One region of the Aliivibrio sp. A6 genome, then DNA from elsewhere that is predicted to be linked to it. Evidence: riboswitches for the same ligand, from Rfam matches in the RefSeq annotation. Region 1 holds a riboswitch; the other holds the start of a gene.

Evidence for each region. Region 1 has a riboswitch for cobalamin ahead of PVK70_RS11490 (ABC transporter substrate-binding protein). Riboswitches for the same ligand answer to the same signal wherever they lie in the genome.
Region 2: linked by a shared signal. The riboswitch ahead of PVK70_RS16860 (TonB-dependent receptor domain-containing protein) and the one ahead of PVK70_RS11490 (ABC transporter substrate-binding protein) in region 1 are both predicted to bind cobalamin.

What each region holds. Positions count from the first base shown of each region.
Region 1 covers NZ_JARACR010000017.1:72,447-89,008, reverse strand. The annotation lists gene PVK70_RS11545 (hypothetical protein) at 1-1,163, shown strand, start outside; gene PVK70_RS11540 (GGDEF domain-containing protein) at 1,519-3,486, opposite strand; gene PVK70_RS11535 (sugar ABC transporter substrate-binding protein) at 3,483-4,646, opposite strand; gene PVK70_RS11530 (YjjI family glycine radical enzyme) at 4,923-6,449, shown strand; gene PVK70_RS11525 (YjjW family glycine radical enzyme activase) at 6,462-7,373, shown strand; gene PVK70_RS11520 (class I SAM-dependent methyltransferase) at 7,402-8,166, opposite strand; gene PVK70_RS11515 (LysR family transcriptional regulator) at 8,266-9,177, opposite strand; gene PVK70_RS11510 (TMEM165/GDT1 family protein) at 9,487-10,044, shown strand; gene PVK70_RS11505 (L-serine ammonia-lyase) at 10,300-11,670, shown strand; gene PVK70_RS11500 (ABC transporter ATP-binding protein) at 11,751-12,548, opposite strand; gene PVK70_RS11495 (FecCD family ABC transporter permease) at 12,545-13,585, opposite strand; gene PVK70_RS11490 (ABC transporter substrate-binding protein) at 13,585-14,502, opposite strand; cobalamin riboswitch at 14,543-14,678, opposite strand; gene PVK70_RS11485 (cobalamin adenosyltransferase) at 14,760-15,296, shown strand; gene PVK70_RS11480 (diguanylate cyclase domain-containing protein) at 15,793-16,562, shown strand, end outside.
Region 2 covers NZ_JARACR010000039.1:5,488-22,049, forward strand. The annotation lists gene rpoH (RNA polymerase sigma factor RpoH) at 1-721, shown strand, start outside; gene glpE (thiosulfate sulfurtransferase GlpE) at 1,164-1,487, shown strand; gene glpG (rhomboid family intramembrane serine protease GlpG) at 1,494-2,327, shown strand; gene PVK70_RS16805 (flagellar basal body-associated protein FliL) at 2,416-2,826, opposite strand; gene PVK70_RS16810 (chorismate lyase) at 2,948-3,490, shown strand; gene ubiA (4-hydroxybenzoate octaprenyltransferase) at 3,487-4,344, shown strand; gene plsB (glycerol-3-phosphate 1-O-acyltransferase PlsB) at 4,431-6,854, opposite strand; gene lexA (transcriptional repressor LexA) at 7,095-7,715, shown strand; gene PVK70_RS16830 (class I SAM-dependent methyltransferase) at 7,859-8,653, shown strand; gene dinF (MATE family efflux transporter DinF) at 8,741-10,069, shown strand; gene sthA (Si-specific NAD(P)(+) transhydrogenase) at 10,160-11,575, opposite strand; gene fabR (HTH-type transcriptional repressor FabR) at 11,810-12,487, shown strand; gene PVK70_RS16850 (YijD family membrane protein) at 12,540-12,914, shown strand; gene trmA (tRNA (uridine(54)-C5)-methyltransferase TrmA) at 12,971-14,077, opposite strand; cobalamin riboswitch at 14,226-14,449, shown strand; gene PVK70_RS16860 (TonB-dependent receptor domain-containing protein) at 14,496-16,316, shown strand; gene PVK70_RS16865 (ATPase) at 16,375-16,562, shown strand, end outside.

The DNA.
Region 1 (16,562 bases):
GAACCTCATTTGAAAATAACGAAGAAGAACACATCTCAGATAAGTACTATCAAGAGATGAAAAGATCACACAATGAAATATATAAAAATAAAATAAGCATTAAAGATGTAAATGAAAAGATAACAGCGATTGAAAATGAAAAAGAATTATTAATAAATTCTATTAGTGATATAAAACTTAAAAGAAAAAAAGAACTATTAAAACTTAAGAATAAGGTCAGAAAGAGATATATTAATACATTAAAAGAACCCATAACTTTAAGTTCTAAGGGCTCTATATCCTGTGTATCAAAAAACATGGATAAGTGTATATTAGACAATGAAAAAAATATTACCAATTCAATATTAAGTAAGAACAACTATACAAATATTAGTAAGAATAAGGAATTTATTGTTAATGATGCAATAATGGATTATTCGGGTTTTTTATCTTATGACATAAGTGTTAAGTTTTTGGAGTCTTATAACAAAGATACAAACTTAATTTTAAATAAAATATTTGAGACAACTGACTTTAAATTAATTTTAAGAAGTAACTTTTCTGATGTTAAATATATTATTGATGGTATCCCGGTCGGTTCGGGTTCTGTTATTTCGACAACGGTAACTGCTGGAAATCATAAAATAATAGCTACATATAAATCACTTGAAGAAATTGCAAATGTTCATATTTTGAAAGATAGTGATTTTACCTTCTCTTTTGATAAAACAAACGAAAGCAATAATTCAATGGATAAAATACTCCATAATGAATCCAAACCAGAGCTTACAACTAAAGACAACATCAAAAAGGAATCACCTTCTCTTTTCAAAAATCCAATACTTAAAGTTGCTTATAGCGAAGGAAGTAATTTATTTGTTATTCCGACCTTTCCAACATTAGATAAGAATAAGTTAATTAAATATACAGTAAATAATGGGAAACAAGTATTTGGTAAGTTAAATTACAAACAAGCATATAATATATGTAATAAAATAACAGAAAAATCCAGAATGTTAAATGATGATGAATACAAATTATTATTTAACATTGAAAAATTCAATAATAACTTTAATAGTAAATTAGCATTTTGGACTAAAAAAAACAAACTTATACATAACAATAAAGATGTAAAACCATATTCTAATTCAATCGGGAATGTCGTTTGTTACATTCCAAGTTAAAAAGGATTTATTATGACTAGAGAAAAATATGCTTTTTATATAATTATAATATTGTCTCTAATTACATTGGAGTATTATAGTGTGAACTCACCACCTATATACCTTACTTTATTTTTCTCGTTTTTAGTGATTTCTAAGCTTAGAATAAATAATTGTGGACTTCCCTCTTATTACTTAATTATACTCATAATCCCAATTTTAAATTTGTTTTTTTTACTGAAATTATTCTCAATGAAATCTTATCCTTATGCTCATCGGCATGAGAAAATTAAAAATGAGATTCTTGATGGAAAAATGTATAAAATTAATTAGAACATAATAAAATAGCACATTAATTATAATGTGTTATTAATCGTTACAACGTCAAATAATATTCTCTCTTATCTTGATACATAGACTCATCAGCAATAGTAAACATTTTAAACAAATCAGCATTATCTGAGCATGACCAACCAATAGAGTAATTCGCATCATACGCTTTTCCTTCTTTATCAAAGAATTTTAAGCTCTCTTGACTTACGTGTAGTTGTTCAGCCAAGAGTGTGCATTCTTTTCTGGTCATTCCCTTAGTTAAAAGAGCAAACTCATCACCACCTATTCGATAAAGAGAGTCATTTTCACTTAATAATGCTGAAATGTGAGAACTACTTGTTCTGATTAACTCATCACCTAAGTCATGACCATATTGATCATTAATTGCTTTGAGTCCATTTACATCTAATATGAATAATCCAAAATTCCATTCTGCTTTTGAATCTCTATAGCGTTTTTGATAATGCGCTAAATCTTCATCGAAAGCCTTACGATTCCCACATTGCAATAATGCATCACTTCTTGCTACATCAACGAGCTCCAACCATGATGAAAGTTGTTTAACAAACAGCTTAAATACTAATTGGTTTGCTTCTAATTGAGGGCTAGACACAAAACGTAAACTGGCTAGAAATTTATCCTTACTAGATAATATTTGAATCCCTTCTTTATCTCCTAGCGGTTTAAATCGTAGTTGCCACTGAGTATCTGAAAACAAATGCTGTAATTGACATTCAACCTTCTGAGGAAGCTCACGATAGCTCAATGTTTTATATATCGAACCAAATTCTATCACTGCAGCTAAACTGTTCTTATTCAGCTCCTCTCTACATAATGCGTCGCTAAGCTGAGCTGTTTGTTTTGATACTTGAACCTCAAGTTCTTGATTAAAATTAGAGAGCTTTCTATTGCTTCGCTCAATAACTTTTTTAGAATCATTTAATTCATCATTTTTATTTTTAAGTTCATTCAATTGATTTCGAATAGTGATGCTCATTTTACTTAATACCAATGCCATTCGATCAAACTCTGAGAATTGAAATGTTCTATCCTTAACTTCTTTATTTGAGGCATAACTGACAATCGTATCTTCCATACCAACAAACTCTTTAGAGATCCAACGAGTGATCCCCATTGCAATAAAAAGAACGGTAACAAAAGTCCACCCAATAACAGTAAATAAGGCCAGTAAAGAAGATTTCATCTCTTTAAGGCGTTCCACATCCGAAAATTGATAGGTAATATCAAGCGCTAATGGCGATGAAAATGACGAATTATTCAGTACGAAAATTCGATCTAAAATGCCACTTTCTGTCATCTCAGATTTTACATTTTCATGCGTATCTAAATGCTGGTTTAAATTAAAATTCTCATCTTTCAATAAAAAATGCTGAAAACTCTGTTCAATTGTATCGAATGAAATCAAAACAACTACATAACCAGAAGCTCGGTAACGACCAGAACCCTCTAAATTATAAGCTAGCATAGGGGTAACTAAAGCAATGCCTTTGGCTGTATGTATCCCTTTAATTAAATTGGACTCTGTATAGAAATGAGCCTTTGTTAAACCTTGTTCATATATCGATTTATCGACACTTATTTCTCTTAATAATTGGCTATTTTCAAAATGATAAGGACGACCATTAAGATCATATAAAGGCTCCCATTTATCATTCAAAATATAAACACTATTAATCAATCCTGATAGTTCACTAAAACGAACGAGATTATGCGTCACAACGCTGGAATATAAAATATTATCTAATGCTTGGATATTAAATCGATCTCGAGATAACCAATTTAAGCTTTGTTGGATACGATCAAACTCCACAACTATCTCTTGCGCAATGGTCGATACAGCATTTTGAATTTGATGCTCTTTTTGGCTTAGTAATTGGTCGCTAATACGACCAGTCAAAAATTGACTAATAAAGATCAATGGCGCAAGTGAAGCGATAAGCAAAACATAAGTAAATGCCTTACGTAAGCTAAAATAAGGACGAGAAATCATAATCCTTCCACTTTCGTTGTAAATCGATCAATGATATTTTTTATGTATTCCATCGTTTCGTTTGCAGGCATACCATCAGAATGACGTGAAGCACCTCTAGCTAACGCCTCCCACACAAAGGAGACTCGTAAACTCGTTGGCATTGGTTGAGATTGTAAGTATTGTTGATAAACAGCATTCATTATTTTTTTATTAGGTACTATGACTGTCTGATTCACTTCTGTTGACGCTGATATATATTGATGCTCATTAATTAATCTAGTTAAAAACTCTTTATCTTGAGCCAATTGCATTAACTGCTTAATCATGACTCTTTTTTGAGGGTCTTGAAAGCTCGTTTTTGTCATGGTTAATACTTTACCACCAGATAATGACTGCATTGGGATCCCTTGATAACTAGGTAATGAAGTGATCCCTAAATTACTTCCAAACTCTTCAATTAAATTACTCACAGCCCAATCGCCATCGATTAAATACGATGCTTTATGATCAATAAATAATTGACGGCTACATAAACTATTACACTCATTATTCAGGTGATTAAGCTGTGCTAAATTATAATAAAACGTAAGTGCTTCTGAGCATTTCTCATCATCAAAATGAAGCTGGTCTAGAGGTATATTGGGATGAAACAGACTGAAAAACGCTGAGAAGAAATACATATCTTTTACGCTATAACTAATATGTATTTTATCCGGTTCTTTTTCAGACAAAACTTGCAGTTGCTCCCATGTCGTAATCGGCGTCGTAATCTTGCTCTTATCATAAAAAAGCATTAGGTGATTACCAAGAAACAAAGGGAGACCCATATAACTATCACCAACCATTGCACTTTGTTTTGCTGCTGGTTCTAATTGATCTTGTTTAATCCATACTTTAGGAATAGGCGTAATTCCTATGAATTTATGCAAGCCTAAAAAATCAGACGGAACCCATGCTACATCTGGCATATAATTTTTCGATCTTGATGCCAATAATAACTCAGCTTTCATTTCATCAATGGAGAACTTACGAATCATTAATTGATTGCCTGTTCTCGCTTCAAATTCTTTCGCAAGTTTTTGATCGACGTTGTCACCAAATGCACTCCAAAACTCAAGTATTCCGGCCTGTGAAGAGAATGAAAATAGGAAACTAATTAATATAAGCAATTTTGGCATAACAATAAGGGTACTTTAGGTAAAATTTTAATAAACGACGATAAATACGATACATATAATGCATTTATCTTAGCATAGCTCAACGCTAAATCAGTGATTGTTTTGCCTAGCTTTATCGATAACTGCTATTAGACGTCTTGCTGAAAATAAAAGCGCCTCAGAACTACTTAACATCTTTACATTTCCAAAATAGAAATAAGTAGTTCGTATACTTTCACTAAAAGAAATGGCACTATTCCATTAAAATAAACCCATACTAATAAAAAGGGTTTTATCATGAGTCAAGAACGTTTCTATAGCATCATTACCGATGCAAACCTTTCTCCAAAACAGAAATCACAATATTTAGCATTAGAAGCTGAGGCTAGCTTGCCTTATATGGAGATTGACTCTGATACTCAACAAGCACTGGATGATGGCATTCTGTGTGATATGTTTGAGGGCCACGCCCCTTTTAAACCTCGTTATGTATTGCCTGATTACGCAAAGTTTTTATCTCAAGGTTCAAAATACCTAGAGCTATCTGCGGCTGAAGATTTTGATGATGCATTAAATTTACTTACTATTATTTATCATCATGTCCCTTCCGTTACTTCTATCCCTGTTTATCTTGGCCAACTTGATACTGTACTTATGCCTTATATTGGTGCCCTTAGTGATGAAGAAATTTACCAAAAAATAAAACGTTTTTGGATAATGCTTGATCGCACACTACCTGATGCCTTCATGCACGTAAACATTGGCCCAACAGATAATATTATTTGTCGTACTATTTTGCGTGTTGATGCTGAATTGAAGCAAATTGCTCCTAACTTAACCTTTATGTACGATGCTGAGATCACACCAGATGATCTGCTTCGTCAAGCGGCTGCCAATATTTGTGAGTGCAGTAAACCTCACATTGCAAATTACCCAGTACACGCAAAAGCGTACAATAACACCGGCTTTGGCATCGTCAGTTGCTACAACTCGCTACCGTTAGCAGGTGGCTCTAACACTCTTGTCCGCATGAACTTAAAAGAAGTGGCTAAAAAAGCCCAAAATAAAGCGGACTTTGTTAATAACGTGCTGCCTAATTACTGCAACGTTATGTTTGGCTTAATTAATACAAGAAGTTCATTCTTACATGAGAAATCAAATTTCTTTGAAGGTTTTTTAACCAAAGAAGGATTAATTAGTGAAGACCGATTCGCACCAATGTTTGGCATTTACGGCATGGCTGAAGCCGTCGATATTCTTATGGAAAAAGAAGGCATTGCAGCAAAATACGGTCATGGTGAAATGGCAAACCAATTGGGCCATGCTATTTCAAAACAACTCTCAGAGATCGTTGATGCAACCGAGGTAAAACACGGCTATCACGGGAAAGCACTGCTTCATGCACAAGGTGGCATTAGCTTAGATCTTGATGTTACTCCAGGTGTTCGCATCCCTTACGGCACAGAACCTGATCCAGTATCTTATGTGCAAGCCACTGCTGAGCACCACCAATATTACACCTCTGGTGTCAGTGATATTTTAACCATTGATGAAACGGTTAAATCTAATCCTGAAGCGATGTTTAACTTAGCAAAAGGTGCACTGCAATTAGGCTATCGTGAGTTTACCGCCAATGTTGCTTCAAACGATTTAGTTCGCATTACCGGTTACATGGTAAAACTGTCTGATATCGCTAAATACGACGCTGAAGGCTCTCGAACCAATACTACCTTTTTAGGAGCAGAAGCGGCGAAAAACACTGAAGTATTGAACCGCACACCTCGTGTTGTGGCGCTAGAAATGACACCTGCGTACGCAGAATAAGAAATCATTACTATGGTTAACGCTGATCTTTTTTCTGGCGATAACATCAACGACAACAAAACAGGATTGGTCAGTAAAATACTGACCTTTTCTTGTGTTGATGGCCCAGGAAACCGCCTTGTGATCTTCTTACAAGGCTGTAATTACGATTGTATAACTTGTCATAACCCTCATACCATTAATCACTGTGATCATTGTGGTGATTGCGTAGAGCCATGCCCAACAGGTGCATTAACCTTTGATGATTCACCAAACAAGAAAGTTATATGGGATGAAGCGCTGTGTACTCAATGTGATAAATGCATTGATCTCTGCCCAAGTAAATCAAACCCAAAAATAACAACGTATACGGTCGGAAAACTAATTGAATTCACCAAAAAACACGCCCCGTTTTTAAGTGGTGTTACGATTTCTGGTGGTGAAGCGACCCTACAATTACCTTTCATTATTGAATACTTTAAAGCCATCAAATCCGAAAAATCATTAAGTCACCTTACTTGTTTCATAGACAGCAATGGCAGTCTGTCTGAGCAAGGTTGGACGAAAATTCTACCCTATTTAGATGGGGCTATGATTGACTTAAAAGCATGGCAAAATGACACGCATCTATGGTTAGTCGGTAGAGAGAATCATCGCGTATTACACTCGATCAATCTATTAGCTAAACACGATAAATTGCACGAAGTTCGGCTGTTGTACATTCCAAATAAAACCGATTTATTGTGTGAAATCGATGCTATTAGTGAGTATTTAAAGACATTACCCGAATATATCACTATCCGTTTAAATGCATTCCAACATCATGGCGTAATTGGTGAAGCGCTAGGGTGGGATAAATGCAGTAAAGTACAGATGGAAGAGTTTGAAGCCAAGTTAGTAACTCGATTGGGGCGTTCAGTGATCTCCCCATCGATTTATACTTAATGTTTTATAAAACAAGAATAATAAATAATTACTTAAAGAAAACCGCCGTTAAATAGCGATTATTAAGTCCTTTAGTCACTATTGAGCGCATTCGATAAAACAACGCGCTCGGTTTTTTAATATAGTGCTTCACAATATTCCGCCCCACCCCTTGTGAGCGGTTTTCTTTAGATTCTTTTTTCGAAAACAATCCTTTAAATTCCCAATGCTGAATCTGCTCAAAGGTCTCACCTGGTTGGTAATTTGAAGCTGAAAACAGACGATAAAAAGAGGTGACGGTAAAATCATGCAAATGGTGAGGATTCCCATCAACCGTTGGTGTGGTCGGAACCGATGCGATCATAACCCCCTGTTCATTCAACTGAGTTAATAAGTGCGTTACCATTTTTTGAGGTTCAGGTACATGCTCTATGGTTTCTAAGCTAATGATAGTATCAAAGTGCTGAAAGCCGCCCTCTTTACTAACTAATTGAAAATCCATACCGTTACCGCATTCGTAACGTAAGTTATCCGCTTGATAATGCTCCCTGGCATAGTTAATCGCCATTGGATCAACATCAACACCAACAAATTGTTTATCAGGATGAGCCTCTGCCATTAATGCAGTGCCATAACCACAGCCACAAGCAATATCTAAAATAGAGCTGCCACGTAACTGCTCAGAGGCAAATTGATAACGCTCTAAATGTATATCCAACACATCTTGATGGCCTTTATCATCTTGGTTCAACTGTTTTGGGTATATGCGTTCTAAAGAGTGCTCTGCGGTGATCTGTTCTTGTGGTAAATCCATTTTACTGCCTTGATAAACAATTGGTTATAAAACATCACATAAAATGTGACGCTAATATTTCTCCAAAAATAGTAACATTAATTACCTAAGCAGAATGTCTTATTTTCCTTTAATGCGATCACACAACCAACTTACGGCCTGATCATTAATGCTTAATTTATTATAAACCATGCTATACACCACCTGCCCATAATCAAACGGCATCGGTTTTATCACTAACCCCTTCGCCTGACTTGCCATTTCTGCCCATTTTTTAGAGCTCGTAAATAAAAATTCAGTGTGATGACACAAGGTTGCTGCACTGCCAAAATCGGCCACAGAAATAACGACGTCCCTTGGTTGGTATTGCTGAGCTAGACACTGCTCAAAATAAGGAACATTTAATTCCTTATCAAAAATACCAATATGCTTATAAGCTAAATACCCCTCAACCGTTAACTCTTTATCAACTAGGGGATGATTGGCACTCATAAGACAGACCATTTCATCTTCGATCACTGTTTCCCATACCAATTGTTTTTCAGTCGTTGGCGGCTGACTTCTATCATGTGGCAGTAAAATCACATCAACTTGGCCATTTAATAAGGCATCAAACCCCAACTGCTCTTTTGAGTGGATGTCGATATGAGAACTAGGCGCTTGAGTCGAAAGAATATCACTAATGATTGGGGCAAATATCTCAAAAGTACTTTCTCGCATTGAGAGTGAGTACTTACCAGAGAAGTCTTTAGGTTTAAACGTAGACTGATTCAGTAACCCATTCATATTATTCAAAATTTGATGCAATACGGGTCCAATCTTTAACGCATAAGAGGTCGGAATTAATTTCGTACCGTCACGATAAAACAGCTCATCATCCAACAATTGTCGTAATTGAGATAAGGTTTTACTCATACTTGATGGGCTCATGCATAATATCTCAGCACTTTGCGTTACGCTGTGTGTAGAGAGCATGACATGCAGAGCAGTAAGATGCTTAAAGCTAATGCGAGAGAGTTGAATAAGATCCATTATTGCCCATCGAGTAAAATCTAAACTTGGACACATTATAAAACACTTTGCCGTTGAAATAAGAAATAACATCCTTTAATATCCACCGCCTTACTCTTTGGGGAGTAGCCTGCTTTCTTTTTTTATCTAAATATAGAAAAACCTGAAAGTTCGTATATCAACATAATTGATGCAAAATCATCATGGTGTGCGAGACAAGTATGAGCAACTTGTTCGGCAAGACCTTAGATTAACATCACGAACCATTGGGTGGGCGTGAGGTTTTTCTATGGATCTTATAATTATAATCCCGCCCAAGTGAGTAATGTCGTGAGTGTATTAGCAATATCCATAACCACCGTCGCACTAGCTGAAATCGGTGATAAAACCCAACTTCTCTCTTTACTGCTTGCCAGTAGATATCGAAAACCAATCCCTATTATTGCCGCGATCTTTTTTGCGACCATTTTAAATCATGCTTTAGCTGCATATTTAGGCGTGGTTGTCGCTGACTTCTTAACCCCTGAGACCTTAAAATGGGTTCTCATTGTAAGTTTTGTTGCTATGGCGGGTTGGGTATTAATCCCTGATAAATTAGATGACGACGAAGCCATCTCAAGCAGAGGTCCCTTTGTTGCAAGTTTTATCGCTTTCTTTATTGCTGAAATTGGTGATAAAACGCAAATAGCAACGTCTATCTTAGGTGCTCAAAATGCCGATGCTCTACATTGGGTTATTTTGGGTACTACCATAGGTATGTTATTGGCCAATGTTCCTGTTGTTCTTATCGGTAAATTCTCTGCCGATAAACTGCCTTTAACCTTAATTCACCGTATTACTGCCGTGATTTTTCTAGGCTTGGCGATAGGGACTTATCTAGGAATGTAATAGCTTAGATCCTTTTTCCCTTTCTTTTTAGGGGTATTTGTCCTGCTATATTCGTGCTATTTTGCACATTATTAATCCCGAGTTACCGTTAGGCGTGCTTGGGATTTTTAATTTTAATACCAACTAACGAAATTAAATTGGTATCAGCACAAATCTACAAAACAACTAAACTTAATAATTATAATAGCAATGCCTTTAAATGCCGCTCACACATTTATATTCTTGGTTTTGCAACTCTACAATAGGTAATGTCTTATGCTGTCTATCTTTGATATCTACAAAATTGGCGTTGGACCATCAAGCTCTCACACAAATGGTCCTATGATTGCTGGGTACAACTTCACCCTGCTTATTCAACCACATTTAGCGCAAGTTTCTCGTGTTCAGGTTGATTTATATGGTTCACTCTCTTTAACGGGGATCGGCCACCACACTGACCGCGCAACCATTTTAGGCTTGCTGGGAAATCGTCCAGATACCATCAAAATAACCAGCGCCAACTTAGCTATGAAAAAAGCGATTGAAGATAAGATATTACATATTGCAGGTGCTCATGAAATCATCTTTGATTATGACACTGACATGCTTTTTCATAAAACCAACTTACCTTTACATGAAAATGGCATGACGATTTCAATTTTTGATGCCGCAGGACAACAACTTGCCATCGAAACCTACTACTCAGTTGGTGGTGGTTTTATTGCTACCGCAGATGAGCTAATCAATGGTAAAAGCACCGCTGATATTGAGGTGGAATTCCCATTTAAGTCTGCTGATGAGATGCTAGCAAAAGCAGAAGAACAAGGACTAAGCTTAGGCGCTTTTGTACTACGTAACGAAGTTGCATTTCAACCGATGGAAGCCATTGATGCAAAAGCCGACCAAATTTGGAAGGTTATGTCTCTTTGTATGGACCGCGGTTTTCAAACTGAAGGTATCCTTGAAGGCGGCCTAAATGTCGTTCGTCGTGCGCCTGCTTTATTGAAAAAACTGGAAGCAAATGCCTCTATTGAAAATGATCCAATGGAGATCATGGATTGGATTAACTTATTTGCGTTTGCAGTAAGTGAAGAAAACGCAGCAGGCGGCCAAGTAGTTACATCACCAACTAATGGCGCTGCTGGTGTTATTCCTGGTGTATTGATGTATTACCATAGATTCATTAAAGAGCTAGATACGAAACAACTAAAAGACTTCTTAGCGGTATCTGGTGCGATTGGTATTTTATACAAAACCAATGCGTCGATTTCTGGTGCTGAGGTGGGCTGTCAGGGTGAAGTTGGCGTTTCATCCTCAATGGCAGCAGCAGGCTTAACTGCGCTTCGCGGCGGCAGTAATGAGCAAATTTGTATGGCGGCTGAAATTGCCATGGAACACTCATTGGGTATGACCTGTGACCCAATTGGGGGCCTTGTTCAAGTGCCTTGTATCGAACGTAATGCCATGGGCTCAATGAAAGCAATTAACGCCTCTCGCATGGCGTTAAAACGCACTAGTAAATGTCTTATTTCACTCGATAAAGTGATCGATACCATGTATCAAACAGGTAAAGACATGAACCGTAAATACCGTGAAACATCACTCGGTGGTTTAGCATTAATCCACATGGCACCACCGTGTGAATAATTTCATATAACCAATAAACAAAAAATCCAGAGTTCTCAAACGAGGCTCTGGATTTTTATGGTTACTCTCTAAATGTTGAACTACTTCTTATACGGCGACACTATCGTATTCCCTGTCACTGCATGATGGGACACCATCACTAAGTCTTGGTATAAAGCTCGGATATTCTCTTCACTCAATACTTCATTGGGCTTACCTTCTGCCATCACTTCACCTTGGTTAATCAAGATTAGGCGATCACAAAACTCAGCGGCGGTATTTAGATTATGAATCGCAACCAAAGCTGATTTTCCATTTTGACACTCTTTAGAGAGCACATTCATTAACTGGGATTCATGGCCAATATCCAAGCTAGCAGTTGGCTCATCAAGCAACATTAATGGCGTTCCTTGCACTAATGATCGAGCAAAGTGAACTAGTTGCTTTTCACCGCCAGATAAGTCTGTCACGGTTCGAGCGCTTAAATGTCCTATTCCAACCCTTTCTAACGCCGCTTTGCTTTGATCTTTGATAACGACAGGGGAAATGAGTTCTTGTTGCTGACGAGCATGAAACCCTAAACCAATAGTCTCCATTACACTGAATGGGAAAGCCGCTTCACTGTATTGGGGTAAATAGCTCATGCTTAATGCACGATCAATATGAGAAAGAGTCGATAACGACTTGCCTTTAATTGATATCTCACCCTGTGAATAGCTTTGAAAGCCACTAATACATTTCATCAAGGTACTTTTACCTGCGCCATTAGGGCCAATAATACCGACTAACTCACCCGCATTCACAGAAAAAGAAATATCTTTTAATAACGCCTTTGAACCGACCAGATAGCTGAGATTTGATACGTTCAGTAGCGTTTTTGTTAAATTCATCTTGCTCATGCTAAACGCCCTTTTCTTTGAAATCGAATAATCAAACCGATAAAGTAGCAACCACCGATAAACGAGGTAATGATCCCCGCTTTCAACTCATTTGGGGCAATAATCCAACGGCCTAACAAATCACACACAAGTAAGAAAATAACACCAAAAATAGCAGAGAACGGTAACAGTTTTTCATGCGCAGGCCCAACCAATAAACGCACTAAATGTGGCACCATCAAACCAATAAATCCGATTGGTCCGGCTATCGCTATCGACATTGCGGTAAGTAAAGTTGCGAACATCAATAGTTTGAATCGGGTTTGCTTTACATTAAGCCCCATGCCATGCGCACTTTCTTCACCTAATGCTAATAAATTTAAGGCACGACTCTCTTTTAATAGCAAAATTGAAACAATGATAATAACTGGCGTTGGCCATAATAAATGTTGCCACATACGCCCATCTAAGCCACCCATAGCCCAAAAGACAAATTGACTGACTTCATATTGTTGAGCCATTAATAGCAACCCCATTCGTGCCCCCCCCAATAAACTAGAGAGTGCTAAACCGGTTAAGATTAAAAACAGAATTTGAGACGACGAACTGCGAGAGGCTAAAACATAGATAAATGCTGATGCCGCCAATGCGCCAACCGTAGTAAAAATAGGTAACCACATCGGATTCATAAACGAGAAGCCAGATACAATTGCGATGACTGCCCCAAAACTACTGCCAGAGCTCACACCCAATACATCAGGACTCGCTAATGGATTTTTAAATAAACCCTGAGTACAAGCTCCTGCCAACGCCAATGCACCACCAGCCAGAATAGCGGCGCACGCTCTAGGTAATCGAATGTGCATGACAATTGCAGAGGCTAATGGGTATTCTTTTGTGGCGAGTTCGCTGCCATTCATCAAGTAACTCTTAAACATCGACAAAATATCGATAATTGGAATATGCACCGCACCAAGGCTGAGATATGCCAAAAACAGACCAATAAACAGACTGACTGAGATAATAATTTGAACTGAAGTTAAACGATAAAAAGGCATTAAGGTTTCTTATACGCAGAATGATTAACAAAAAGAACCGCATCAATAATGTATTGGCTATAAACACTTCTTAATACATGAGGCATTTGATACACACGCCCTTCTTTAATAGCTGTGACTGATTGCAATGACGGATCAGACATCACTTCTTGTTTGAACTGCTCTGCGCCATTCTTATCACCATAAACCCATGCAGGAATAAACAATACATCAGGGTTAAGCACAATCACCATCTCTTTTGATACTGGCACTTGTCCGTACTTATCACTCACTAATCCTTCAATCGCATTATCTAAATCTGCTTGCTCTAATACTTCATCCCATGTTGAGTCTTGCCCACTAGAGGTTCCCCAAGGGTTGTAATCTAACGCTGTTAATCTTTGTTTTGGCTTAATCACATCTTGAGTTAATCGCGCCTTCATTTTGGCAACGACTTTTTTAGCCGCTTCGCTTTTGTTAACTATCTCGCCAACACGTAAGATCTCAGCTTTAATCTCTGCAATTGTTTTAGGTGTTTGAATTCGATAAACAGGAATGCCCGCATTTTCAATAATGGCTAATTTTGATGCGTCACTCCAATTGGCCGCAAACACAATGTCAGGACGATTCGCGATGATCATTTCTACATTCAGCGCTAATAAAGGAACTGATTTAGGAAGAATATCTTTTACCGCAGAATAGTTAGGATTATTAGCAAGATCAGTCAAACTTGAGAGTGAACTCTCATCCACTAACTCGAGTAACACAGCATCTGTAAATAATGTTTTTGAGGATATTTTTTTAGGCTCTTGTTCAATAACAACAGAATTCCCTAAGCCATCAATCATACTTAACGGATAGATAGTCTCAGCCATTGAGGAAAAAGAAAACAAACAAGAAGAGGCAATAATAAATGATTTTAACGCAAGCCAACGCATGGCAACTCCTGTAAATCGCGTACATTATAGCTCTGAACAATAGAGCATAAAATTAATCACTTCGTATCTGACTCAAATCCCATTGAGACTTTCACAGTGGCGCGTCCGTTACGGATTCTCACCGTATTCCGAAGTGGTCGACATTGTACGTCGCTACGATAATATATTCTATCTATTAAACTCAGATTATCTCGCTATGTTTTCTTAGCTCATGGTAAAGTATATTTCTTCATAACCCACTAATAAGTAATGTAACTATGACACTTAAAGCATCTGGTAATGTCGGTGAACTCTCTTACCCATTCATTTTTGAAGACAGTCCGCTGTGTGATTTTGAGATTTTAACTGACGAGTTATGTACCTATACTGGCCTCGCTCTTTCTCAAATATCAAATCAGGAAGTTCGAGAGTCCCTAGAACGCTTACAACCCAAAATATTCAATTTAAATGGATCAATTCGTGGTAAATGCGGAATTTTTGAAGACGATATTCAAAACCTGCTATCTGAAATGTTACATTTTAAGTCTCAAGTTCACGACGATGCGAAGCGCTTTGTTCTTCCTCGCGGCACTGGCCCTGTTATTCAACTTCATCAATGCCGTAGTTTAAGTAAAAAAGTGGTGCGCGCTTTAGTTCAAGTGGATAAATTAACCACAAAGAACATTCCAGAAACACTGCCTAGATTTGCCAATGTATTAGCAAATTATTACTTTGTATTAACCCGTGTGTTAAATCAAGAAGCGGGGATTGAAGAGCCTGAATACATCAGTATTAATTACCCCTCTCCAAAGTAAGTAGATTTGAGTTTATCGACAAGCAATTTAAGTTGCCAAATGGTAGTAAATTAATTGCTTGTTGGTTATTTAATGGAGATAAAAGTCAGTAGAAAAACAACAAATAGTCACCCTTAGTTACATAAGATCTTAATTTCCAACACCACAGCGGTATAGGTCAATTTTTCTTCGGATTTATTATTTTTTTAGCGTTGATAGAAATATTCATATGCTATAAAGTTCCCCACTTATAACACCAATAAATAATACTCTCACAAAAGAGTTTGTTACATAAATGGTGCCCATATTAATTTTAAGTTAAGTGAATAAAGTGATTACATTTAATAAGTCCAATAATCTATTTTTTTGGCCTCGCTTTATTGTTTTATTTTTGTGTTTATTTTCTTTCTTATTTTCTATTTTTTATTTCTATAAGTATTCAGAAAGTGAAATAAAGATCAATCAAATAAAAACAGAACAAAGTGCGCTAATTTCCGCTCAAAAAAAATACATTGCAATGACCCTTAACAGCATAGGGAAAGATCTCCTGCTGCTTTCTGACTTCATTGAAATCAATAAGGCTTATGATAAACATGATAAAAAACTCATTAAACTTGCCGAGTTAAATACACTTGCTTTAAGCCTTAGAAAAGGACTTTACGACCAATTACGTTACCTTGACCTTGAGGGTAACGAAATCATCCGTATTAATTATAATAATGGTATTCCTGCCATCGTACCTAAACATCAGCTGCAAAATAAACGTAACCGATACTACTTTAAAGACAGCTTGAAATTACATGACGGTGAAATTTATATCTCTATTCTTGATTTAAACATTGAGCACGGAGAAATTGAGCTACCTTATAAACCAATGATCCGCCTTGCAACACCTGTATTTGATGAATATGGAAAAAAACGTGGTGTGGTAATACTCAATTATTTAGCAGAGCATCTACTTGATGGTTTAAAGCTTTTCTCATTAGAACAAAAAAATCACCATATGCTTATTAATAGCGATGATTATTTTCTCATTTATGATAAAAGACCTGAATTAGAATTTGCATTTATGTTTGGCGAAAATGCAGATAAAAAATATTCTGCTATTTATCCAAAAACATATGAGTGCCTTAAAAACCGTTCAAAAGGGCAATTCCTAATAGGATCTGGCATACTGACTTTTGACTCTGTATTTTCATATCCTAAAAATGTAGAAACAAGCAAAGACGTTTCCATCATTAACAAAGAAGATTCGTGTTGGCGTTTAATTACCTTTGTACCAAGTGC
Region 2 (16,562 bases), on a different contig from region 1:
AGAAGCAGCGAAAGAGCTTATTTTATCTCATCTTCGTTTCGTCGTGCATGTTGCTCGTGGTTATTCTGGTTATGGCTTGCCTTTAGCGGATCTTATCCAAGAAGGTAATGTCGGTCTTATGAAAGCAGTAAAACGTTTCAACCCTGAAGTGGGTGTTCGTTTGGTTTCCTTTGCAGTGCATTGGATTAAAGCTGAAATTCATGAATACGTACTAAGAAACTGGCGTATTGTGAAAGTAGCAACGACTAAAGCGCAGCGTAAACTGTTTTTTAACTTAAGAAAGAATAAAAAACGCCTTGGCTGGTTTAATAACGGTGAAGTTGAAGCGGTTGCAAAAGATCTTGGAGTATCTCCTTCTGAAGTGAGAGAAATGGAGTCTCGACTTGCAGCGCAAGATTCAACGTTTGAGGCACCAGCAGAAGATGATGACCGTGATATGGCTTTCACGGCACCTGTTTATTACTTAGAAGATAAACAATCTGACGTGGCTTATTCTTTAGAAGAAGATAATTGGGAAGATTACACCAATAATCGTTTAGCAAATGCCATTGCAACATTAGACGATCGCAGTCAACATATCGTGCAATCTCGTTGGTTAGCTGATGAGAAAGTGACATTACAAGAATTGGCTGATACTTACCAAGTTTCTGCTGAACGTATCCGTCAACTTGAAAAAAATGCGATGAAAAAACTAAAAGACGCGGTTGGTGATGTTCTTTAGTTAATAAGCATAGAATAAGAATCAAATAGAAGGCTGATCTCTTTGGGGATCAGCCTTTTTTGTTTTTAATCCCTGTGAGTTTGAGCTGTTTTTATAGTTTAAGCTGATTATTTATCTTGTGTATAACTAGGGAGTTAGCTGTTTAGATCTTGCAATATGGTTTAGAAAGCGAGATAAAATAAAGGATTAAGATAAGAACTACTATCCACACATTAAAAAGGATCCTTACTACATGTAGTGGATCTATTTTATTTAAACCACTTTATCAACGCAATCCACAAGGTTTTCCACAGGTGAGCGAAAAGTGAGCAGCTTTTGTTTGGTCATAAAAATATGTGGATAATAACTTTGTGTATAAGTTGTTTTTATCCTTACGTACTCTGTGTTTTTCTTGTGGTTAATCAGAGGTACAATAAAGAAAAAATAGAGAGTGGAAGTCAAAATGGAACAGTTTCAACATATCTCAGTAGTCGATGCTCAACATAAACTACAAAATAAAGATCTTAATGCGGTGATCGTCGATATTCGAGATCCCCAATCTTTTTCCCGCTCGCACGTCGATGGCGCATTTCATTTAACTAATGACACAATTGTTGAGTTAATGAATACAGTGGATTTTGAACAACCAGTATTAGTGATGTGTTATCACGGACACAGCAGTCAAGGTGCTGCTCAATACTTACTAAACCAAGGTTATGATGAGGTTTATAGTGTTGATGGTGGTTTTGAAGGCTGGCATAAAGCAGGGTTACCTGTGGAGAAATAAAATTATATGCAGAGATTAATCGCATTATCCAATCCAAGAGCAGGGCAGGCGTTTATTGATTATATGGCATCAAGGCATATCGATATTCGTATGATGCCAGAAGGAGATGGTCAGTTTGCGTTATGGGTGGTATCTGATGATGCTTATCTACTGGAAGTTGAGTCGGAACTTCAGGCTTTTTTAAGTGATCCTAACAATACGAAATATCAGTCTGCCTCTTGGGATATGGCTGATACACGAACAGCAAAGTTTGCTTATGGTTCGCCAGATCTCATGAAGATGATTAAAGCAAAAGCGGGATTCTTTACTTTATTCATCATGGCGGTTTGTATTGTTATTTTTGCACTGCAGCAGCTAGGTTGGAATAATTCGATTTTTCAAGCGCTGCATTTTCCTGCAAGTCAGGAGCAAAGCATGGAAGTATGGCGCTGGTTTTCTCATGCATTACTGCATTTCTCTGCAATGCATATCATCTTTAATTTACTGTGGTGGTGGCAGTTGGGTGGAGACATTGAATTACGTTTGGGGCGAGCCAAGTTAGTTCAACTGTTTTTATTCTCCGCCTTATTTTCAGGATTAGGGCAGTATTGGATAGAAGGGGCAAACTTTGGTGGGTTATCAGGCGTAGTATACGCATTGCTAGGCTATTCTTGGTTTATTGGTTGGTTAGCTCCAGAGAGAGGGATTTCTGTCTCTAAACCGATTGTTGGCTTTATGTTGGCATGGATAATTCTAGGTTATGCTCAACCTTTTATGGCCATTGCGAATACGGCGCACCTTGCTGGCTTGGTTACTGGCTGTGTGATAGCCGCAATAGACAGTAAGCTGAAAAACGCATAGAAAGAAATAAAGAGAATAAAGAAATGAGCAAGACACTTGGTGCCTTGTTCATTTTTATTTTGATATAAAGATTACGATAGTATCGCTGTTACTGATAAATATATTTAGTAAACAGTAAATCTACCGCGAGCGTTTTTCCTGTCTCGGCCAGTAAAAGTTCATTGATTGCCGTTAAGCATTCTTTTCTAATTTCTTCCCTACCAGCCAATGATTTAATTCGTTGCTCTGGTTGTTGACCTAGAACCTCAACTAAGGCATTTCTAATTTGTGGATTGTGATGCTCTAAGTTAGGCAGTTCTCGATTGTCAGCCACTAGGATATCAACTCGGATCTGGATATAACCGAGCCTTTTCCCTTGGGTAACAAAGTTGGTTGTTAGGTCTGGTGCTAGTGTAAAGTAGCCCATTTGTGGGGCAACACCGTCTTCTGCAAAAGCTGCAGGGGCAAAAAGTTGGCTAATTATTAGCAGTAACCCTGCAAATAATGATTTCTTTGTCATTTTCTAATCCATTCGTCAGTCAATTTATTTTATTACTTGTTACAATAGTCGGCAGTTGTGAGAAAAAATTAACCGTTATCTCTCAATATAATCGATATATGTGAGAGATCTTATAGAGAATATGTCAGATATCAATTCTTGGTGTGCTTCTGTACTGAAAAAAGTGCAGTGGCAAGAAGCCGATAGCTTTAAGTGTCGTAACGAATGGCAGCAATATTGGTTGCTTGGGCTGGACTCATTATCTCGCCGTTTAGAGCAGCATTGCCAAGTGCTGTCTGTATCGGTTTTAGATAATACTCATATTAATCCGAGTTCATTAACCGAAGAAGAAACTAACCTTCTTAGCAAAGAGGTTTGTCTGCGAAGAAAGGTGATCTTAAAGGGCGATCAGACTTCCTGGGTGTATGGTCGCACGTTAATCCCATTATCATCGCTTCAAGACCAACCACACGACTTAACACGTCAAGGTCATGTACCATTAGGTATTACGGTCTTTAGCGCTAAGAGTGTCCATAGGGACAAGCTACAAGTCGCAAAAGTCATGACGGATAAAGGGGAGTTATTTGCTCGTCGTTCTCGTTTATGGATGAATGAAAAACCAATGTTGGTTGCAGAGTTGTTTTTACCAAATGCACCTATTTACTCAAAGGAAATGGAATCATGACCATGTCAAAAGCACAGGCGTTTTGGCAATTAACTCGAATGAATCGACCTATCGGTTCGTTGTTGCTTTTATGGCCAACATTGTGGGCACTGTTTTTAGCCGCGGATGGACTCCCTGATTGGCATGTTCTGGTTGTATTTGTACTCGGTGTTTTATTTATGCGTTCTGCGGGTTGTGTGATTAATGACTTTGCTGATCGTAAAGTCGATGGTCATGTAAAGCGTACCGCTAATCGTCCGTTACCTTCTGGACTTGTTTCTTCTAAAGAGGCACTTACGTTATTTGCTGTTTTGGTGGTGTGTTCATTTTTATTAGTGTTAACCATGAATACGTTAACGATCCTGCTATCAGGAATAGGGATAGTGCTTGCCATCGCTTACCCATTCATGAAACGTGTTACCTATTTACCTCAATTTGTACTAGGTTTAGCATTTAGCTGGGCTATCCCAATGGCGTATGCGGCAGAATCAAATCAAGTGCCACCTGAAGCGTGGTTGTTATTTGTGATTAACGCGCTATGGACAATTGCCTACGATACGCAATATGCAATGGTAGATAGAGATGATGATTTAAAGATTGGCATTAAATCAACGGCGATTTTGTTTGGTCGTTTCGATAAGCTCATCATAGGCCTACTGCAGTTAAGTGTACTGACGTTATTGATTATTCTTGGTTCTCAGTTAGCTCTTTCGAGTGTGTACTATTGGGGAGTGTTAGCTGCAGCAGGATTTTTTGTTTATCAGCAATGGTTGATTAAAGGTCGCGAAAGAGAAGCATGTTTTAAAGCCTTTTTAAATAATAATTATGTCGGTGGTTTAGTCTTTATTGCGATTAGCATGAGCGTGTTAATTTAAGTTTTCGACTTACTGATAAAAGAAAAGCCAGTATGATACTTTCAATAAGAAATCTCATACTGGCTTTTTTTGTATCTTAAAGAAAATTAATCTTCTTTGTTCATTACCGCTTGGATAGTGAGTTTTATCTCTGGTGTTAATAGTTTTGAGATGTCATGAGCAAAAGGCGTAACTTTTTCAAGTACTGCATTTCCATCGCTGTCTAAATAACCTTCGGTTTTTAAACTATTAAACAAGATACCAAAAACCCCTTTATCGAAGAACTCTGGGGCATTAATTCCATGCAGACGGCTTAAACGTTGAGCCATTATTTGGCTTTGCTCTTCTAATTCACTCTTATCTAATTCAGGCGATGCTTGTAAATGCGTAAGAGCAATTGCATAGCGTTGTAGTGTTTCTGAAATAGTATGAGCCAATAAGTGAAGTTTACGAATATTGGTTGGGTTAAGTTGTAAAAGCCCATTTTCGAGTACGATTAACTTTTGACGAATTAATTCATCAATATGTTGGTTAACCACATCGCTCAAACCTTCGTCGCCATAATGCAAAAATAACTCAGCTTTAAGGAATGGGTAGATCTTTTGAATCTGTTGTTGGATACCATCAACAGAAATTGAACGAGACTGCACAACTAATTTTGCAATTAATGATGGTAATGCAAATAGGTGAATAATGTTATTACGGTAGTACGTCATTAGAATTGACTGGTTTCTGTCTAATGAAACAATTTCACCGAGTGTGTCTTTTTCAATAACGAACTTATCAAGAGCAATCGCATGTTCTAACAGCTCTTCAGCACTTTCCATTGGTACGGTGGCAGTGCTTGAGTAAGGAATGTTTCGTAGCAGCTGTAAGTAACAATCTAACTGCTCAGTTAGATCTTCTTTACTTAATGCGCGCTGACGAGCTGCAAGTAATGCTGTTGCACATAGCGTTAATGCATTGGCAGCCGCCGCATCATTAATATGTGTCATCATCTTATTGGCAATGCCATTCACCACGGGAACCATCCACTCTGGTCTTTGTGGCTCAATCGGGTTAATTGATTCAGACCAATTTGGTGCGTGTTCATTTAAATAATGGTTTAGTGAAATAGGCTCACCAAAGTTGACGTATCCTTTACCGAAATTACGCAGTTTACGTAGCGTACGTAATACCTGTCCTGCATTTTCTTTTTCTTTACGCTTACCTTGCAGCTCTTTAGCGTAAGTGGTGACTTCCATTACGTGTTCATAGCCAATATAGACTGGCACAAGCGTTACTGGGCGGTTTAACCCTCGCAGCATAGCTTGAACGGTCATTGCTAACATTCCGGTTTTTGCTTCCAATAAACGGCCAGTACGTGAGCGTCCACCTTCACTGAAATACTCAACTGAATAACCTTTTGCAAAAAGTTCTGCTAAGTATTCACGGAAGATAGTTGAGTAAAGACGATTACCTTTAAAACTACGACGAATAAAGAAAGCTCCGCCACGACGGAAGATAGGACCCGCAGGGAAGAAATTTAAGTTAATGCCAGCTGCAATATGTGGTGGTACTAACCCTTCATGATAAAGCACATAGGAAAGCAACAAGTAATCCATGTGGCTACGGTGACAAGGAACGTACACAATTTCATGGCCTTCTTGTGCTAGCTTACGCACAGTAGACGCGTTATTAATGTTTAAACCTTGATATAAACGATTCCATAGCCATTTAAGAATACGGTTACCGTTTTTTATCAGTGAGTAAGAGAAGTTTGTTGCGATCTCTTCCATGATGTTCATGGCTTCTTTACGCACTTTTTCTATATCGACGTTACGCGTTTTAGCTTCTTCAAGAATGACCTTTTCAATCGCTTGTGATTTTAATAAACGATTAAATAGCGCTTGGCGATTAGGTAGGTTAGGACCAGAGGCCGCCAATTTTTGACGAGAGAAGTGAATCTTAGCCACTCGTGCCAGTTTATGAGCAATTGCTTCATCTGCACCGTGGTTATCTGCCATATAGCGTAAAGACACCACTGGGCTGATACGAACGGTTGAATCACGCCCTGATTTAATTAAGGTTACAAATTTTTGAGGGCCATTCAGAGGCATCAGATGAGGTTTACTCGTTCCTTCTTTTCCTGGTCTTCTTCCCCATAAAATAGAGGTTGGGATCAGTTGGAAGTCTGCGTCTTTGTTTTCTTCGTGATGCTTTAGAACTATTTTAAATAGATCTAGAGACTCTTGTGGTAGGTCGTCATCAGTATCGAACATTTTAGGTCCGATAGATGTGAACACGTAGCGTGGGTATTCCACATCATCAATTGTGATCGGAGAAAGAGGGTCTGGTAGCCCTAGTTCTAATGCACTTTTTTGTAATGTCAGTAAATCAACATGCGAGCGAAATGGCAGGGCATAGATGATTGGACGCTCAAGATCGATCTTAAGGTCTTCAATTGGGTTCGATGGAATCGAAGTACTCTTCACCATTACTGATAATGGCAATTTTAGCAAAGAGTGATAAATAGTGTGTCCTGTAGACATAATGACAATAACGCCTTAGTTATGTACCGATCGGTCGGTTTATATAGTTGCTTACAATTTCACGGCAAGAATAGCAGAACTGGTCAAACCTTTTAATAGAAATGAACAGATTATCCACAATAGTACGAGTAATATGACATAAAAGTCGTTAATTTTGCCGCCTTTTTAATCAATAGGTCTTTCAAAGCATAGCACAGCTGTATATACTCACAGTTAACTGTATAAACAGACAGGTGATTTATGAAGCCGCTAACGGCAAGACAGCAAGAAGTCTTTGAGTTAATCAAAGCAAAAATTGATGATACTGGCATGCCACCGACACGAGCAGAGATCGCTCGTGAGTTGGGATTTCGTTCAGCGAATGCGGCAGAAGAGCACTTAAAAGCCCTTGCTCGTAAACAGGTTATCGAGATTATTCCTGGCGCTTCTCGAGGTATTCGAATTCTTTTACAAGATGCAGAGAATGAAGAGCTTGGTGTTCCTTTAATTGGTCAAGTGGCAGCAGGAGAGCCAATTCTTGCTCAAGAGCATGTAGAGAGTCACTATCAGGTTGATCCTGGCATGTTTAAACCACAAGCTGATTTTCTATTGCGAGTGAATGGGGAGAGCATGAAAGACATCGGAATTATGGATGGCGATTTGCTAGCGGTTCATAAGACGCAAGATGTTCGTGATGGACAAGTGGTTGTCGCACGAGTGGATGATGACGTAACCGTTAAACGTTTAGAGCGTAAAGGGTCCATGGTTTTCCTTCATGCAGAAAATGAAGAATTTGCTCCAATTGAAGTAGATTTAACATCACAGAGTTTAAGTATTGAAGGTCTTGCTGTTGGTGTTATCCGCAGTACAACTTGGATGTAATACTTACGTATAATTACTATTCATTTAGATAATCTTAGGAATGAATATTATTAAATTGTCATTATCGCTTGTTTTTCTGAAATAGAACTTTACAAGTGGTAATGATAGTTATTATCATCTAGTTTCTTTCATAGGAGATGATAATGACACAGCTCGGCCATAAAATTCCTTCTCGCCTACTGCAACCTCTGTGGTTAAGAAGCCGTGAAAGTATGATCGATAACGGATTAATTTACGATCCTATTGCAGCTGCTGCATGTCGACATTGTCACCTCTCTTCTGACTGTCTCTCTGGAGATATCGATCAAAAGCAATTACTCCATGCCACTCTTACCGTTCAATGTGATCAATACGTTTCTCGATTTCTAAAATCTAATCCATCGGGGTGGGTGGTGAATGTCGGTGCTGGTCTAGATACGCGTTTTTATCGATTAGATAACGGTCGGTGTCATTGGCTGGAACTTGATATCAATGAAAATCTTCTCTGGCGACAAAAGCTGTTTCATACCAATGAGCGTTATTATTTGCGCTGCGGCTCTGCAACAGAAGAAAGCTGGGTAGATAACCTTCCCGTGCCACACGATGTACCAGTCATGATTGTCTGTGAGCATGCATTATTAGAATGTAATGAAAAACAGTTAGCGAAATTTGTCCAGTTATTGGGTCGTCGTTTTCATCATGCAGAGGCGTTGTTTGTGGTGGCGGGGGATCGCTGTAATACCATGATAGGCAAAAAGCTCGGCAGTATTGAATATCAACATGGTTTATATCAACCAAAGCAACATTTTACGGGGTGGCTACCGTGGATAGAAAAATTATCTGTGACATCGCCTCTTGAGCATGATTGTACACGATGGAAAGTATGGCAGCGCTGGTTGTCTAAATTTCCACTTTTTAAGCACAGAGTAACGCCATTGCTAATTCATATGAATTGGTGAATGTGTGAAACAAATTAAAGTAGCAAAGGTTTAGGTTCAAAAAGAAGTAAGTAATAATACGATTACTTTTCAATCTTGGTAGAGCTTATGCTACAGGCACTAAAAAACCTTTCTCTACACCGACAGGTATTAGCGTTAGCTATTCCTATGGTGCTTTCAAATATCACTATTCCGTTATTAGGGTTAATTGATGCTGCTGTCATTGGCCATCTCGAACACGCATGGTATTTAGGAGGGGTTGCAGTAGGCGGCACCATGATCAGCGTGACGTTTTGGTTGTTGGGTTTTTTACGCATGGCAACCACTGGTTTATCTGCACAGGCGTATGGCGCTGAAAATAAAATGTTACTGAGCCAAACATTTTCTCAGGGTATTTTTTTAGCGCTCTGTTTTTCTTTTATTCTTCTTCTTTTTCATCAACCTCTTTCTTACGCTATTTTTTCTTTTAGTGACGCAGCACCTGAAGTTAAGTTGTATGCCGAGCAGTATTTCTCTATCCGTATATGGAGTGCCCCGGCAGCGTTGAGTAATTTGGTTATCATGGGCTGGTTACTAGGAACGCAAAACGCTCGTTACCCTATGTGGCTTGTGATCATTACTAACGTTATAAATATCGTACTTGATTTATTATTTGTGGTTGGCTTTGATTGGAAAGTAGAGGGGGCTGCATTTGCCTCGGTCATTGCGGACTATTCGGCTTTGGTAATAGGCTTGTTCTTTGTCTTTAAGCAAAGTAAAAAATTAGCGTTACCTCGTTTCATTATGCCAATTGCAGATCTTCTTTCTGGTTTTAAGCGTTTATTTAAATTGAATCGAGATATTTTCTTACGCTCATTATGCCTACAAGCGTGCTTTACTTTTATGACGTTTCAAGGGGCATCGCTTGGTGTTGATATTGTGGCAGCTAATGCGGTATTGATGAGCTTTTTGATGATGATTTCATATGGTATGGACGGTTTTGCTTATGCAATGGAAGCCATGGTAGGAAAAGCCATCGGAGCGAAGAGTAAATCTCAGTTATCTGATTCTTTAATCGGCACGACTTTTTGGAGTTTCATTATTAGTTTGATACTTAGCTTAGCCTTTGGGCTTGGAGGTTATCAATTAATTTCAATGATTTCTTCTATTGGAACGGTACAACAAACGGCGCTTATTTACCTTCCTTGGCTTGTTGCTATGCCATTAGTGTCGATGTGGTGTTTCTTATTGGATGGGATTTTTGTTGGAGCAACTAAAGGTTCTGAGATGAGAAATTCCATGTTTATTGCGATGTTAACCTTTTTTACTATGTGGTGGTTAATGCAAGATTACGGTAACCATGCATTGTGGGCTGCGATGTTATCTTTTATGGCTATGCGTGGTATCAGCTTAGCAATTACCTTTTTTATACAATGGAGAAAAGCAATTTTCCTATGATAGGCCAAATAGTTTATTGTATTGATAGTTAAATAGAAAATGGGGTAAGTTAAGGCTTATCCCATTTTCGTTCTGTGCTGCTGATGATGGTTAGAAAAGTCTATTTAATCCATTAAGAGCAGCAACACGATAAGCTTCGGCCATTGTTGGATAGTTAAATGTTGTATTTACAAAGTACTCAATAGTATTGGCGTCGCCTTTTTGTTCCATAATGGCTTGGCCGATATGAATGATCTCAGCGGCACGCTCACCAAAGCAATGTATTCCTAATATTTCTTTAGTTTCACGATGGAAGAGAATTTTCAGACTGCCAATATCCATTCCTGCAATTTGAGCGCGAGCTAAATGTTTAAAAGACGCTCTCCCTACTTCGTATGGGACTTTTGCAGCAGTTAACTCTTGTTCCGTTTTACCAACTGAGCTAATTTCGGGAATGGTGTAAATACCTGTAGGGATATGATCAATCAGTTGTGCTTCTGCTTTGCCTTTTGTGATTGCTTGGGCAGTAAATCGGCCTTGGTCATAAGCGGCGCTTGCTAGGCTTGGATAGCCAATGACGTCACCAACCGCATAGATATGATCAACAATAGTTTGATAACTTCCATTTACTTTGAGTTGCCCACGAGAATCCGCTTCTAGCCCTACCGCTGATAAATTAAGTTTGTCCGTGTTCCCGGTTCTGCCATTAGCAAATAGAATGCAATCGGCTTTCATTTTTTTACCAGACTCAAGATGCATCACGATACCATCATCGTTAGCTTCAATGCTTTCAAAGCTTTCATCATTGCGAGTAACAATGCCACTGTTCCAGAAGTGATACGAAAGAGCATCAGACATTTCGTTATCTAAAAAGGAAAGTAAGCGGTCTCGAGTATTAACCAGGTCGACTTTGACTCCTAAACCTCGAAAGATAGAGGCATATTCACTGCCAATAACGCCTGCACCGTAAATAATAATATGTCTAGGATCATGCTGCAGAGATAAAATGGAATCACTGTCATAGACTCGGCTGTGGTTGAAGTTAACTCCTGCCGGGCGGTATGGGCGTGAACCCGTTGCGATAATGAATTTATCTGCGGTATAAGTTTCGATAGAGCCGTCTTTTGCGGTTACGGCGATGGTATTTTTTTCGACAAAACTGGCTTCACCGAAGATAAGTGAGCACTGATTGCGGTCGTAAAACCCTTGTCGCATTCTCGTCTGTTTATCAATAACACTTTTCGCATGGCCTAAAATATCCGAAAAAGTAGAGTGAAGACTGGTATTATTCTTACAATAAAGAGGGTTTGAATTAAATTCAAGAATACGGCTAACGGCATGACGCAGTGCTTTGGATGGTATGGTTCCCCAGTGAGTACAACCGCCACCAACACTTGGTTCTCTTTCAATAATAGCAACGTTTAGGTTTGCTTTTGTCAGCCCCATAGCGGCGCCTTCTCCCCCTGGGCCACTTCCAATTACAATGGCATCAAAATGGGTTGAATGTGTAGGGGTCGAGTTAGTCATTATTAGTGCCTTATTATTATCAATCTCGCAACATTGCTAGTGAACTATTTTAACCTTTTCATTCGTTTGGTAAATCAAGTGAGTAAGATAGAGTGGAGAGGATCACGTTGTTTATGGAAATAGACAGGTTTATGGATTTCATTATTTACATAGATAAATAGAAATCGATAATGTGAACTAGCGAAAAGTTTGTGATACCCATTAAATTAAATTGTGCAATATACGGTAAAATATATGTATCCTGAATTTGAAGCTGATGATCTCAATGTAGCATCAGAAGTGAAGCGACCAGTAACGGCAAAAGGTGTGAGAGCACAACAGAAAGAAAGAACTCGTCGAACCATTATCGATGCAGCTTTTTGTCTACTATGTGCTGAAAGAGGCTTTACGAGCTTAAGTTTACGTGAAGTAACAAGAGAAGCAGGAATAGCCCCAACGTCTTTCTATCGTCATTTTAAAGATATGGACGAATTAGGGCTCACCCTGGTTGATGAAGGTGGCTTGATTTTACGCCAACTAATGCGCCAAGCTCGTCAGCGAATTGTGGTTGAAGGAAGCGTGATCCGAACATCGGTTGATACGTTTATGGAGTTTATTGAAAGTAGCCCCAACGTATTTCGTTTGTTATTACGAGAACGCTCTGGAACTTCACCGGCCTTTCGTGCCGCAGTAGCAAGAGAGATCCAACATTTTGTCGCGGAACTAAGCGAATATTTAGTTGCCACAACAGGAGTGCCTCGTGAAGATGCATTAGTGCAGTCTGAGGCTTCAGTAACGTTAGTATTTAGCTCTGGTGCTGAGGCATTAGATCTGGATGCTGTGCATAGAAAAGAATTATCAGAAAGGTTGATTTTTCAGTTACGAATGCTTTCTAAAGGCGCCTATTGGTATCGTAAAGAAAATGATCAATAGAATACAGTTACATTGATCGCAGTGAATCAATGTTTATAAGAGGTAATAAAGCATGACAAATGAAAATAGTAGAAATGAACGAAAAACATTAGTGCTATCAGTGATAACTGGTCTTTCTCTGAATGCTGTTTGGGTTGGATTTACAGTAACAGAAGTGGCTTTTTCAATTTTTCCAATCATAGCATTGGTTTTAGCTGCTCAAGGCTTGTACCAAGAATACTTACGTCAACCTGAAAGTGAAGATACTTCGTTGATTGCTGTCGCTTGTTTCTTTGTCGGTTTATTTGGTCATTCTGCTTTTGTGAAGGCGCAATACCCAGAAATGGGAGGTAACTTCTTCTCTATTCTTGTTGCATTAAGCTTATTACTTTGGATTGCGGTAAAAATGGGTTTTTTAAAAAAGAAAGATGAACCCGTAGATGCTTAATTAGTTAATAAAAGAAAAGGCTCAGAATGTAGTGTTCTGAGCCTTTTTTCTATTTATTATTTTCGTTCTAAGAAAACACCCGCTTCCATATGATGTGTATATGGGAATTGGTCAAATAGAGCAAAGCGAGTAATGTTATGTGTTTTGCCTAAAATTTCTAAGTTTTCTTTTAGTGTCTCAGGGTTGCAAGAGATATACATAATACGTTCATAACCCTGAACCATTTTACAAGTGCCTTCATCCATACCTGAGCGTGGTGGATCGACAAAAATGGTATTGCAGTTATAGCTTTTTAAATCTACGTTTTGATCTTTTAAGCGTCTAAATTCACGTTTACCTTCCATCGCATCGGTAAAGTCTTCTGCTGACATACGGATGATTTGAACATTATCAATATTGTTTGCTGCAATATTGTATTGTGCTGACTCTACTGAAGGTTTTGCTAATTCAGTCGCTAAAACGCGATCAAAGTTTTTAGCTAAAGCTAATGAGAAGTTACCATTACCGCAGTAAAGTTCTAATAAATCACCTTGGCTGTTTTGAGTACAGTCTACCGCCCACTCTAGCATTTTTTGTGCAACAACACCGTTTGGTTGGGTGAAGCTATTTTCAACCTGCTTGTAAGTTAAAATATCGTCGTTAACTTTTAGTTTTTCAATAACAAACTCTTGGTCCAGTACAATCTTCATTTTACGAGCACGACCAATAAGATTCAGATTAAAACCTTCATCATTTAAGCGTTGTTTTAGTGCTTTTGCTTCTTCTTTCCAAGCATCATCTAATTGGCGGTGATAAAGCATTGAAACTAAGATTTCACCGCTTAGAGTGGATAAAAAGTCTACTTGAAACATCTTATGACGCAAAATTTTGCTTTCTTTTACCGCTTCAGTCAGTAATGGCATTAAATCATTAATGATACGACTGGCTGGCAAAAAGTAATCGACACGGTATTTTTCTTTGGTTTCTTGGTTGAACATAACGTAATACATTTCGTCATCTTCATGCCAAACTCGAAACTCTGCTCGCATACGGTAGTTTTCAGCAGGAGAAGAAAAGACTTCCAATTCAGGAACGTCAAATTCAGAAAACATTGCAGACAGTGCTTCTGCTTTTTCATCTAATTGTACTTGATAATTTTCTGGGTTCATGACGGGTTGGGTCATTGTCTTGCCTCACGCTGCTCAAAATAAGAGCGCCGATTTTATGCGATAGAGATCTGTTGTCCAGTATTTGTGTGTGATTGATCGAAACTAATTGAGTAAAAGAGGGAATACTCATTAGCTAAGCCTAGACAAGTATAGCGTACGCCATTACTATTTCGGCCATGTTGGTGCGCTATTTTTATATTCGATAATAGCCTGAAAAGGGAATCTGGTGAGAATCCAGAACTGACGCGCAGCGGTAAGAGAGAACGAAGGTACACATATTAATCCACACTGTTATTTTTCTTTATCTGTAGGGAAGAGTAATGGGAAGTGAGTACTGTAGGTTAACTGCTCTCAAGTCCGAAGACCTGCCAGCAATATGCGATACATAAGGTATTGCTATATGGACTTAACGCGATTTTAGGAAACAACGGAAATGAAAAAAACTGCCCTTGCGACTGCAATAGTGTCGCTGCTTTCTCACGCCTATACTTCCCCTGTATTTGCTCAAAACACCACAACTGAAACTGATGAGACTATGGTTGTTACTGCCAATCGATTTGAGCAGTCAGCTAAAGATGTCATTGCGCCTGTTGAAGTGGTTACCAAAGAAGATATTGAAGCGATGCAAGCTAAATCTCTTGATGAAGTGCTACGTCGATTGCCTGGTATCCAAGTTGGAAAAAGCGGTGGTTATGGACAACAAACAAGCTTATTTGTTCGAGGAACGGAGTCGGATCATATTCTTATATTGATGAATGGTATTCGAATCGGTAGCGCGACTGCAGGCAATGCTGCGATTAATCTTATTTCATTGAATGGAGTAGAGAGAGTTGAGTATATTCGAGGACCAAGAACAGCGGTTTATGGTGCAGATGCTATTGGGGGGGTTATTAATATAATTACTTCGACAACCGAAGAATATACTTCTGTAACTGGTGGTCTTGGATCTAATAACTATAAGCAGCTTGGTGCAGTAACAAGTCGAAAGGTGAATGAAAACTTATATATCAAGGCAGCTGTAAGCCAAGAGAAAGAAGATGGTTTCTCTGTATCTAGTAACCCAACAGATTTAGATGATGATGGGTTTGAGAATACGAATATATCATTAGAAGCAATGTATCAGTTTTCGGAAGCTTTTCTAAGTAGAGTTAATTTTGATTATAGTGAGGGGAGTGTTGAATATGATCCTGCTAAGTCATACAAAGATTATAAAAATTATAATCTAGCTTTAAGTAATGAATATAAAACAAGTAAATGGCACTCGACTTTTGTTATAGCAACAAACCAAGATAATAATGATAATTTCTCGTATTACGATAATTATGACAAAGTGATTTTTGAAACTAAGCGAGATACTGTTTATTTAAATACTTTTTATTCGGTGACAGAAAAGATCATTTTTGGTGCAGGCCTAGATTGGTATAAAGATGACGTTTCAGATTCAACCGATGTGGTGAACTTTGATGAGACAACCAGAACTAATATGGCTGGTTTTATTACAGGACTTTACCAGGGAGATAAGCTCCAAGTAGAAGCTAGTCTTCGAAATGACGATAATCAGCGTTATGGAAATAATAGTACATGGCAATTTGGTGCAGGGTATGAAGTTATTGAGAATATTCGTTTAACTGCAAATTCAGGTACTGCATTTAAGGCTCCGACTTTTAATGATTTATACTCTCCTTTAGATTGTTCATATGGGACATGTTATTCAGGTAACCCTAATTTAAAACCGGAAGAATCAGAGAATTATGAAGTTGCTATCGAGGGGGCATATACTTTTGCATTTGTTAGAGTAGCAGCTTACCGCAATAATATTACAAATCTAATATCAGGAAGCATCAAAGAGAATGTGGGTAAAGCAACAATTGAAGGAATTGAATTATCTACAAGCTTTGAGACGGGGCCAATAAGTCACCAAGTCAGTTTTGATTGGATGGACCCTAAAAATGAAGATACTGGAGAAGTTTTAGCTAGACGAGCTAAAAGAAGTGGAAAGTGGAATAGCTCTTATATTGTTAACGATTTCTTATTTGATTTAAGTTACCTTTATCAAGATGAGCGTTTGAATTATTCAGGTGGTGATATGCTTGATTCGTATTCACTTTTTGATCTTGCAGGGACTTATTTTATAACTGACTCTTTTTCTGTAAGTGCTCGAATTGCTAATATGTTTAATGAAGAGTATGAAACTGCTGGTGGTTATAATACCCAAGAACGTAGTTATTACGGAACAGCAACATATAAATTCTAAACTATATATTCATCTAAACCGCCTGTAATCGGCGGTTTTTTTCTTTTCTGAGGTTTATATGAAAAAGAAAGTCATCATCAGTTGGTCATCAGGTAAAGACTCCACACTCACTCTTATTCGTCTACTTCAAAACCCTGATTATGAGGTTGTTGCTTTATATACAACCCATGTCGCAAATGAAGTACCTTTTCAAGTCACACCTATTTCTGTTGTCCAAATGCAGGCTGATCTAGCAGGTTTACCATT